2 regions of the Arthrobacter jiangjiafuii genome follow, and region 1 is predicted to be linked to the other one. Evidence: predicted binding sites of a transcription regulator. Region 1 holds the regulator's gene; the other holds the start of a gene.
The links. The regulator LexA, encoded in region 1, represses DNA repair genes until DNA is damaged. The targets are predictions, from matches to a motif close to TCGAACANNTGTTCGA.
Positions count from the first base shown of each region.

Region 2: KKR91_RS10435 (DUF6504 family protein) is a predicted target of LexA. The motif match lies at 3,020-3,035, and genes of this name have one in related genera.

Region 1 covers NZ_CP076022.1:1,251,004-1,256,420, forward strand. The annotation lists gene hflX (GTPase HflX) at 83-1,654, shown strand; gene KKR91_RS05915 (ATP-dependent DNA helicase) at 1,647-3,698, shown strand; gene lexA (transcriptional repressor LexA) at 3,888-4,718, opposite strand; gene KKR91_RS16980 (LysM peptidoglycan-binding domain-containing protein) at 5,301-5,417, shown strand, end outside.
Region 2 covers NZ_CP076022.1:2,220,322-2,225,738, forward strand. The annotation lists gene KKR91_RS10430 (DNA polymerase III subunit alpha) at 1-2,634, opposite strand, end outside; gene KKR91_RS10435 (DUF6504 family protein) at 2,648-2,959, opposite strand; gene KKR91_RS10440 (MDR family MFS transporter) at 3,111-4,712, opposite strand; gene KKR91_RS10445 (MDR family MFS transporter) at 4,716-5,417, opposite strand, start outside.

The DNA.
Region 1 (5,417 bases):
GAAACCGGAGGCCGGAGCGGGAACACTCGCCCAAATGTCCGTGCACTGACTTACCATGGAGAACACGGCTTATAAGGAGATTATGACGATCAACAATTCCCGTCCTGGCACGTCCGGTTCCGCCCAGCCCAACTCGGAGCTGAGCCCGGAGGATATCCAGGGGGTCATTGACAGGATCCTCGCCAAGGAAGATGCAGCCGAGGCCAAGGCGCCCGACGGCAACGCACCCCGGGGCAGGGCCCAAGCACTGTCCATGGACGATGCAGGCCACTCGGAGCACGACGGCGACCAGGAGGATCTGCGCGAACGCCACGCCCTGCGGCGCGTGGCCGGGCTGTCCACCGAACTCGAAGACGTCACCGAAGTCGAATACCGCCAGCTGCGCCTGGAGCGCGTGGTACTGGCCGGTCTGTGGAGCGAGGGAACAGCGGCCGACGCCGAGAATTCGCTGCAGGAGCTGGCCGCGCTGGCCGAGACCGCGGGCTCCGAGGTGCTCGACGGCATCATCCAGCGGCGCCTGAAGCCGGATCCGGGCACCTTCCTGGGCTCGGGCAAGGCGCAGGAGCTCAAGGACATCGTTGCTGCCACCGGCGCGGATACCGTGATCGTGGACAGCGAGCTGTCCCCGTCGCAGCGCCGCGGCCTGGAGGACATCGTCAAGGTCAAGGTCATTGACCGCACCGCGCTGATCCTGGACATCTTCGCCCAGCATGCCAAGTCCCGTGAGGGCAAGGCCCAGGTGGAGCTCGCGCAGCTGGAGTACCTGCTGCCGCGCCTGCGCGGCTGGGGTGAATCCATGTCCCGCCAGGCAGGTGGCCAGGTGGGCAGCGCCGGCGCCGGCATGGGGTCGCGTGGTCCCGGTGAAACCAAGATTGAACTGGACCGGCGGAAGATCCGTACCCGGATGGCGAAACTGCGGCGCGAAATCGCCGGCATGAAGCCCGCCCGGGAAACCAAGCGGGCCAACCGGCATCGCAACCAGGTGCCCTCCGTGGCCATTGCCGGCTACACCAACGCCGGCAAGTCCTCGCTGCTGAACCGGCTTACGGACGCCGGGGTGCTGGTGGAGAACGCCCTGTTCGCCACGCTGGATCCGACCATCCGCAAGGCACAGACCGAAGACGGCATCGGCTACACGCTGGCCGACACCGTCGGTTTTGTGCGGTCCCTGCCGACCCAGCTGGTGGAGGCCTTCCGCTCCACCCTGGAGGAGGTGGCCGACGCCGATCTGATCCTGCACGTGGTGGATGCCTCGCATCCGGATCCCGAGGGCCAGATCGCTGCTGTTCGCACCGTGCTCAGCGATGTGGACGCCCGGAACGTGCCTGAGATCATCGTGCTCAACAAGGCCGACGCCGCCGATCCGTTTGTCTTGGAACGGCTGCGCCAGAAGGAACGCCGCCACGTTGTGGTGTCCGCCCGGACCGGCGAGGGTCTGGATGACCTGCTGCAGGCCATCTCCGAAGGCATTCCGCGCCCCGGCGTGGACCTGCAGCTGCTGGTGCCCTACGAACGCGGCGACGTTGTTTCCCGGCTGCACAGCTCTGACACCGAAATCCTCTCCGTGGAGCATTCCGAGGAAGGCACCCGCCTGCACGTAATGGTCCGCGAAGGCCTGGCATCTGATCTGGAGCCGTTCGTCACCCATGAGTAAAGACACCACCGGCGACGTCCTGGAACTGCTGGACGCCGCCGTCGCCGGCATGGGCGGGCAGAACCGTCCCGGCCAGCATGAAATGGCCCGCCAGGTCACGCACGCCATTGATGAAGGACAGCACCTTCTGGTGCAGGCCGGGACCGGCACCGGCAAGTCGCTGGCCTATCTGGTGCCGCTGATCCATCACGCCCTGGACAGCACCAAGCCCACGCTCGTCTCCACCGCCACCCTGGCGCTGCAGTCCCAGATTGTCGGGCGTGACCTGCCGCGCCTGCTCAAGACCCTCAAGCCCAAGCTGCCGCGCGAGGTTGACGTGGCGCTGCTCAAGGGCCGAAGCAACTACGTGTGCCTGCACAAGACCGGCGGGGGCTTCCCGGAAGATGAGGATCCGGGCGGTGTCCTGTTCACCATGGGGGAGGACCGCGCCGTGGCCCACCCCTCTCCAGCTCCCACCTCGCCCATGGGGCGGGAAGTGCTCCGGCTGCGTGAATGGGCTGAGGAGACCGACACCGGAGACCGCGACGATCTGGTGCCCGGTGTCAGCGACAAAGCGTGGCGCCAGGTATCGGTAACGTCCATGGAGTGCCTCGGTGCGCAGAAATGCCCTGTCGCCGCCGAGTGTTTCAGCGAGCGTGCGCGCGCGCAGGCGGCCGTGGCCGACGTCGTCATTACCAACCACGCGATGCTGGCCATTGCCGCGTTCGAAGGTCTGGCCGTGCTGCCGGACTACGACGTCGTTGTCATCGATGAAGCCCACGAACTGCAGGACCGGGTCACCGGTGCCGTGACCGGTCAGTTGTCCGGAACAGTGATTTCCGCGGCGGTGACGGCTGCCCGGAAGCACACCTCGGCCAGTGTGGAGGAGCTGGCGCAGGCCGCCCGCGCCTTTGAGAAGTCGATGGAGGACGTCCCCTCCGGACTGCTGCCCAGCGGCTTGAACGAAGAACAGGGGCAGGCGGTGGCCCGGGTGCGTGAAGCGTGCCGGGTGGCGCTGTCCGATTCCAAGCCAGAACCCGGGGAAACGGCCGACGGCGGCCGCCAGACGGCGCGCTCGAGGCTGATGGCCGTCCTCGCAATCTGCGAGCGGTTGGTCCTGGCGCCGGATGCGGGAGAAGTCATCTGGGCCTCACGCCCCAGTTCCTTCTCGCCCTCGGGCGGATATTCGCCGCCGGATGAAACGGCACCGGCCACCCTGAACGTGGCACCGCTGTCCGTGGCCGGACGCCTGCGCGAGGGCCTGTTTGACGGACACACCGTGGTGCTGACCTCTGCGACCCTGGCGATTGGCTCCGAATTCGGGCCCGTGGCCGGAGCCCTGGGGCTGCTCGGCCCGGGAGCGCCTGCCTGGACCGGCACCGACGTCGGCAGCCCCTTCGACTATCCGCGGCAGGGCGTGCTGTATGTCGCGAAGGACCTGCCCAAGCCTGAGCGCGGCACCTCCGAAGCGCAGCTGGATGAAATCGAGGCGCTCCTGACGGCATCCAACGGGGGAGCGTTGGGGTTGTTCTCGTCCCGGCGGGCCGCCGAAGACGCAGCCGACGCCATGCGGTCCCGCGTGGATTTCCCGATCCTGTGCCAGGGCGAGAACTCCATGTCGGCGCTGGTGAAGCAGTTCTCAGAGGAGCCTGACACCTGCCTGTTCGGAACCATGTCACTCTGGCAGGGCGTTGACGTGCCCGGTGACTCGTGCCGGCTGGTGATGATCGACCGGATTCCGTTCCCGCGCCCCGATGATCCGCTGATGACGGCGCGCACCCGCGCCGTGGCGAAGGCCGGCGGGAACGGTTTTATGTCCGTTGCCGCGACCCATGCCGCCGTGCGGCTCGCTCAGGGAGCCGGACGCCTTATCCGCGCCTCCGGCGACCGCGGTGTGGTCGCCATCCTTGATTCACGGATGGCGACGGCGCGCTATGGCAGTTTCCTTCGGGCCGCCCTGCCCCCGTTCTGGTCCACCACTGACCGTTCTGTGGTGCTCAAGGTCCTGGGCCGTCTTGCGGAACAGTCCGGTGGGCAGGAAGTGCAGCGCACCGCCCGGAAGTAAGTGATCCCTGCGGAAGGGACAGAGTGCGGAAGTAACGTGTTCGGAAGTATCCGCGTGGGCAGACGCCAAAGGCGGATACGCCAAAGGCGGCCGGAATCCATCCGGCCGCCTTTTGTATCTGCAACCTCTGCGGGATTGTCCGGCTCTGGCGTCTGTTCCCTTTGTGGGCCGCCGAACCGGGAGAAGCTGCTAGAGCGAGCGCATCACGGAGACTACCTTGCCCATGATCACCGCGTGGTCGCCCACGATGGGCTCATAGCGGGTGTTCTGGGGCAGCAGCCAGGTGTGGCCGTTGCGCTGCCGGAAGGTCTTCACTGTGGCTTCGTCGTCAAGCAGTGCTGCAACGATGTCGCCGTTGTCGGCGGTGGGCTGCCGGCGGACGACCACCCAGTCGCCGTCGCAGATTGCCGCATCGACCATCGAATCACCCGAGACCCTGAGCATGAAGAGGTCGCCGTGACCCACCAGCTGCCGCGGCAGGGGCATGATGTCCTCCACCACCTGCTCCGCGAGGATCGGCCCGCCTGCGGCGATGCGGCCGACAAGGGGAACCATGGCCGTATCCACGGAGGTGGAGAGCTCGGTGACCGAGGCCAGCGGTGCGGAATAATCCTGTCCGGAGCGCCCTTCGGCGTTACCTGCGATCCCTTGGGCCCGGCCGCCGGCCGACGTGTCCGGGGAAACCCCTGTGCCGAAGGCTGATCCGCCCGCTGCCGGATCTTCAGCCTTGCCGTCGCGCAGCATCAAGGGGATAAGGATCTCCATGGCACGGGGGCGCTTGGGGTCGCGGCGGATGTAGCCCAGCTTCTCCAGCTGGACCAGCTGATGGGTCACGCTGGACAGGCTGGCCAGCCCCACCGTGTCGCCGATTTCGCGCATGGTGGGCGGGTACCCGTTGGTGCTAACGGACCGCTGGATCATCTCGAGCACCGTTTTTTGCCGGGGGGTGAGCCCTTTGGGACGCACGGCTGCGGCGGCTGGCTGATTGGTGCTGTCTTCGGAAACAGTCCTGCGGGCCACGGTGGGTTTCCCTTCGGGTCAGCTGGCCGGGTTGGCCGGGAGCTGGTCGGTGAATGGTGGAGCAGCCGGAACGCTGTGCAAGCCGCGCCGGCCGTTGTGTCAGAGGCAGGTGGTTCAGTGTTCCATATCGGCCGAAGCGGGACTTTTGTCCCGGGTCAGCCGGCTGGCACCGGATCAACCTCTTACTGGTACAACGCTAGGCGAGTAGGGGAAGCTTTTCAAACATTTGTTCGAGTGAGTCTCGACTTTGTTAGTAGATAGGTGCTAGAAATAACTCAGCAAGGAATCGAACATAGTTTCGACCCAGCAGGATACGGGGACGAAAATATGCGAGATGGCCGCCAAATGTTCGAATACAGCTTCGGGTTCCTTCCGTAGCGATCGAGCCGGAAAGGTGATGTTATGCCCGTCCCTACACTTCTCACTACCCCTGGACTTTCCCCCGCTTCGGAACTTCGCAGTACCTCGGAAGTTCCGTCCGCCGGAGATCCATCTGCCCTTGATACGGCGAGCCCGGCCAGCCCGGCTGCACCCTTGCGGTTGACCCGCCGCGGGCGCCTGGTGCTTATTGGCCTTCCTGCGATGCTCACCGCAGCGGCCGCACTCACCATGCTCGGGTTCTTCACAGCTCCGGCCATGGCATCCAACGGCGGACCGGACGTCACCCGGACAGTCCAGGTCAGCGTCGGACCCGGCGAG
Region 2 (5,417 bases), 970 kb from region 1:
CTGCTCGCCGCTGCGGTTGATGTCCAGCGGCAGGATGGGGATGCCCAGCCGCCGGGCCTCGGCCACCAGCAGCCGGCGCGGATACATGCCGGGGTCGTGTTCGAAGATCCCGGCCAGGAACGCCTCGGGATGGTGGGCCTTCAGCCAGGCCGATTGGTAGGTGGGCACGGCAAAGGCAGCGCCGTGCGCCTTGCAGAAACCGAAGCTGCCAAAGGCCGCCAGCGTGCCCCAGACATTCTCAATGACATCGGCCGGGTAGCCGCGTTTGCCGGCCTCGGTCCGGAAGTAGGTTTCCACCCCTTTTTCGGCCTCTTCGTTGCCCAGCAGCCTGCGCAGCTCGTCTGCCTTGGCCAGGCCGCACCCGGTGAAGACGTCGAAGGTGCGCAGCACCTGTTCGTGGAACACGGTTACCCCGTGCGTCTCGGCCAGGACCGGCCGCAGTGCTTCGTGCGGATATTCCTCCGGAGACCAGCCGTGCCGGTGTTCCAGGAACGGGCGGACCATGTTCGACTTCATCGGCCCGGGCCGGAACAGCGAGATGTCGATGATCAGGTCGTTGAAGTCCCTCGGCGCCAGCTTGCCGATCAGCTCACGCTGGCCGGGCGACTCGATCTGGAAGCAGCCCAGGGTCTGGGTGCTGCGGATCAGCTCGTAGGTGGGTTCATCGTCCAGCGGCACGGCGTCCAGGTCGATGGAGCCGTCGGCGCGCACGTAGTCCGGCCCCTGACCGCCGGCTCCGGCCGGATGGGCGCCGGCTTTGACGGTGTCCTCCTTGGTGGGGTGCAGCCGCCGCACCTCCGCCAGGGCGTAGGCCATGGCGCTTTGCATCCGCACGCCCAGCACGTCGAGCTTGAGCATGCCCATGGGATCCATGTCGTGCTTGTCGAACTGGGACATGGGCAGGCCCAGCCCGGAGGGCTGCACCGGGGTGCGGTCCAGCAGGGAGGTATCCCCCAGGATCACGCCGCACGGGTGCATGGAGATGTGGCGGGGCAGCCGGTCCAGGCGTTCGGTCAGATCCACCAGCAGATCCAGCTGCCGGTTGCCCTGGACCCGTTCGGCGACGTCGCGCAGTTCGGGCTTTTCGGCGAGCGCCTCCCGGAACTTGGCGGCGGAGAAACGCCAGAGCTGTTTGGCCACGGCTCCGACCTCCTCTTCGGCCAGGCCCAGGGCCATGCCGGCGTCGCGCACCGCCCCGCGGGCGCGGTAGCCGTTCTGCATGCTCATCAGGGTGACGCGCTCGGCGCCGAAACGTTCGAAGATGCGGTGGTAGACGTTGTGCCGTTGCGCGCTTTCGACGTCGATGTCGATGTCCGGCAGGGTCGAGCGGTCCTGTGAGAGGAAGCGCTCAAAGATCAGGTCATGCGCCAGCGGGTTAACGTGGCTGATGCCCAGCAGATAGTTCACCAGCGAGGACGCCCCCGATCCCCGCGCAGCGGCCCGCACCCCCATCCCGGTGATCATGGCGGAGACCTCGGCGACGGTCAGGAAGTAGGAGGCAAACCCCAGCCGTTCGATGATGCCCAGCTCATGCGCCAGCCGGTTGCGCATCCGTGCTTCCCCGGCGGCATCCAGGGTGGCGAACCTGCGGCCGATTCCCGCTTCGCAGCGGGCCACCAGTTCGGTCATGGGATCGGCGGTGATGCCGATGACCGATGCTTCCGGAACCACCGGCTGTTTCCAGCCCATTTCCGCCACCGGGTCCATCCGGCAGGTGTCGGCGAGCGCCTCGGTGTCGCGGAGCAGGCGTGCCGCCCCGGCCGCGCCATAGCCTGCACCGGCGCTGATCTCCCGGGCCAGCTCCCCCATCGCCTTGGCTGTCTTGAGCCAGCCCTGCCCGCTGGGCTGCAGGTCCGGAAGCCTGGCCATGGAGGTCAGCGCCCGGGCGGCATCCAGGACGTCGGCGGTGGCAGCGCCGTCGGCATCGACATAGCGCACCGCATTGGTGAGGATGGCGGGCAGCTGCATTTCATCGGCCAGCCGGAACATGCGCACCGCATGGGCCAGGGACAGGTTCTTTCCGGGGGCGCTCAGATGGGTCACCACTTCGATGGCCAGCGCTTCGCGGGGCAGCAGGGCCTGCCAGCGGGCGAAGAGTGTGCGGGCGACGGCATAGCTGCGGCTGCGCATCGCCTGGCCGACGTCGGACCAGGGGCCCACCAGCACCGTCAGGACCGGACTGTCCCGTCCGGCGGGGTCCGGGGCGCCGCCGTCATCGCCGTTCCCGGCAGCCCGCGCCGCCAGTTGCTCCAGGGTCACGCCCACGGGTTTGCTGTTTTTGCGGGCACCTGAGGCAACCGTGCCGGCGTGGGCATCGGAAATCAGCCGGCACAGCGCCCGGTAGCCGGCCCCGCCGCGCCGGCCGTGGGCCAGGACCACCACGCGGCCAGTGACCGCAGTGCTGCCGTGCCCGTCGGGATCACCCAGCACGGCCAGATCCACCCCCACGATGGGATCAATGCCGGCATCCATGCAGGCGCGCAGGTGCTTCACCGTTCCGTAGAGCCCGTCCCGGTCGGTGCAGGCGAGCGCGTCGGCGCCGTCGGCTGCCGCAGCGGCAGCGAGGTCCTGGGGCCAGGACACACCGTAGTGTGCACTGAACGCGGTGGCGGTGTGCAGGTGGGTGAAGCTCATGATGGCCAGGTTCCTAGGCGCTTTCCTGCAGGGCGTCGTGAACCCGGATCAGGCGCCAGCGCCCGGAGGACAGGTCATGCGAGAGGTCCAGGGTACGCAGCGGCGCACGGGTGGTCAGCCTCGCCTGCACCCGCCAGATCTCGGAGTCCACCAGGCCGGGCCCGTGTCCGCGTTCGGCACGGGCTTCTTCGTCCCACCAGTTCCGGCGTTCAAACCACCGCACCGGATCCGCCGCGACCTTGTAAATGCGCCCCTGCCAGGACAAGCGCAGCGGCTGCCCGCCGGGAGAACACACCACCTCTACCGCATCGCTGAAGACACCCACTTCAGTTCCCTCTTCCACCGTTGACGGCCTGCAGGTTTAGTTAATTGACCTGCTTCATCTTCGAACATATATTCGAACAGCACCAGTGTACGGCCCCTTTCTGACAGCCGCCGATCACTGCGGCCCTGACCGTTGGAAGGCCCGCCCCGCGTCATCCCCTGGCCTCCTCGGCGGCTTCCACCCGTGTGCTCTCGGAGAGTGGAACCTGCTGGATAAACAGGGAAAGAACCAGGGCAGCTGCCACCACCGGGACTCCCAGCAGGAAGATCGGCGGCAGGGCCTGGCCGAAGGCGCCGGCTACAAACCCGCGGACCGGATCCGGCAGGCTCCGCAGCAGCTCGGGGCTCAGCGAATTGATGCCGCCGGCCGCCAGTCCCCCGGCGCCCGGCGGGGCAGCAGCCATTTGCTCCGAGAGCCGGCTGATAAAGACGGATCCAAACACTGCAATCCCGAATGACGCACCGATCTGGCGGAAGTAGTTCGCCGCAGAGATGGCGGTCCCCATATCCCGGGGCGGAACGCTGTTCTGTACGATCAGCACCAGGTTCTGCATCAGGCAGCCCACCCCCAGTCCCATCACCAGCATTCCTGCAGCGGTGAAGGAATAAGGGGTGTCCGCGGAGATCCTGGAGAGCATCACCAGGCCGGTTATGATCACGGCGCAGCCGAGAACCGGATAGATCTTGTAGCTGCCGGTCCGCGAGATCAGCTGCCCCGTGCCGATGGAGGTCAGCAGCAGCCCGCCCATCATGGGCAGCATCATCAGGCCCGATTGGGTTGCCGAAGCGCCGTTGACCATCTGCAGGAACGTGGGCAGGTAGGAAATGGTGGAGAACATGGCCATCCCCACCGCGATCCCCACCAGCACCGGCAGCAGGAAGTTCCGGATCCGGAACAGGCGCGGCGGCAGGATCGGCTCCGGCGCCCGCAGCTCCACCGGGATGAACGCCACAACGGCCACCAGGGCTGCAGCTGCCAGCCCGAGGATCTGCGGCGAGGACCAGGCGTAGATGCTTCCGCCCCAGCTGGTCAGGATCACCACCGCGGCGCTGGCCACGGCCAGCAGGGCTGCACCGGCGTAGTCCAGCCGCGGCCTGAAGGCCCCCGTCCGGGAGGCTTCCGGTCTGGGCAGGTGCAGGGAGGAGATGACGACGGCGAGCGCCACGGCCCCGATGGGAATGTTGATGTAGAACACCCACCGCCAGGAGAAGCTGTCGGTGATCCAGCCGCCCAGCAGCGGGCCTCCCACCGAGGCGAGCCCGAAAGCCGCACCGATCACGCCCATGTACTTGCCGCGTTCACGCGGCGAGACGATATCGCCGATGATGGCCTGGGCGCCGATCATCAGCCCGCCGCCGCCAACCCCCTGCAAGGCACGGAAGGCGATCAGCTGCTCCATGTTCTGCGCCAGGCCGGAGAGGACGGAACCGGCCAGGAAGAGCGCAATGGCGAAGATGAAGATCCTTTTCCGCCCGTAGAGGTCACCAAGCTTGCCGTAGACGGGCAGCCCGATCGTGGCGGCCAGGATGTAGGCGGTCACCACCCAGGACAGATGCTCCAGCCCGTTCAGTTCCCCCACAATGGTCGGCAGCGCGGTGGCCACGATGGTCTGGTCCAGGGCCGCCAGCAGCACGGCCAGCAGCAGGCCGGTAAACACCATGGCCCGGCGCGGCCTGCCGGCTGCCGGTGCGGCCGCCAGTCCGTGCCCGGGCGCCGGTCCCGGCTCGGGGAGGAAGTCCCGGTTGCCCGCCATTGCTCACGGCCTTCCCGTCCGGGCTTCCGCGCCTGCCGCCAGCCGCGGGGTTTCGGAAAGTGGAATCTGTTGGATGAAAAGGGTCAGGATCAGGCCCGCTCCCAGAGCGGGGATGCCGAGCAGGAAAATCGGCGGCAGCGCGTCGCCAAAGGCCCGGGCGATAAAGTCCTGCACCGGTTCCGGCAGCATCTTCAGCTCCGCGGGACTGATCGAATTGACCCCGTTGCGCAGTACCCCCGAGGCCTGTGCCGGGGCATCCGCCACCTGGTCGTTCAGCCGCTTGATGAAGAAGGAGCCGTAGACGGCGATCCCCAGCGAGCCGCCCATCTGCCGGAAGTAGTTGGCCGAGGAGACCCCGGTGCCCATATCCTGCGCGGGCACGCTGTTCTGCACGATCAGCACCAGGTTCTGCATCAGCGCGCCGATGCCCAGGCCCAGCACGAACATGCCCAGGGCAGTGAACCAGTACGGGGTGGTGTTGGAAATCCGCGAGAGCAGCAGCAGGCCTACGATCATGACGGCGGCGCCCAGGACCGGGTAGATCTTGTACTTGCCGGTCCGGGAGATCAGCTGCCCGGTGCCGATTGAGGTCAGCAGCAGCCCGGCGGTCATCGGCAGCATCATCAGCCCGGAGACGGTGGCGGAGGCGCCGTTGACCATCTGCAGGAAGGTGGGCAGGTAGGAAATGCTGCCGAACATGGCCAG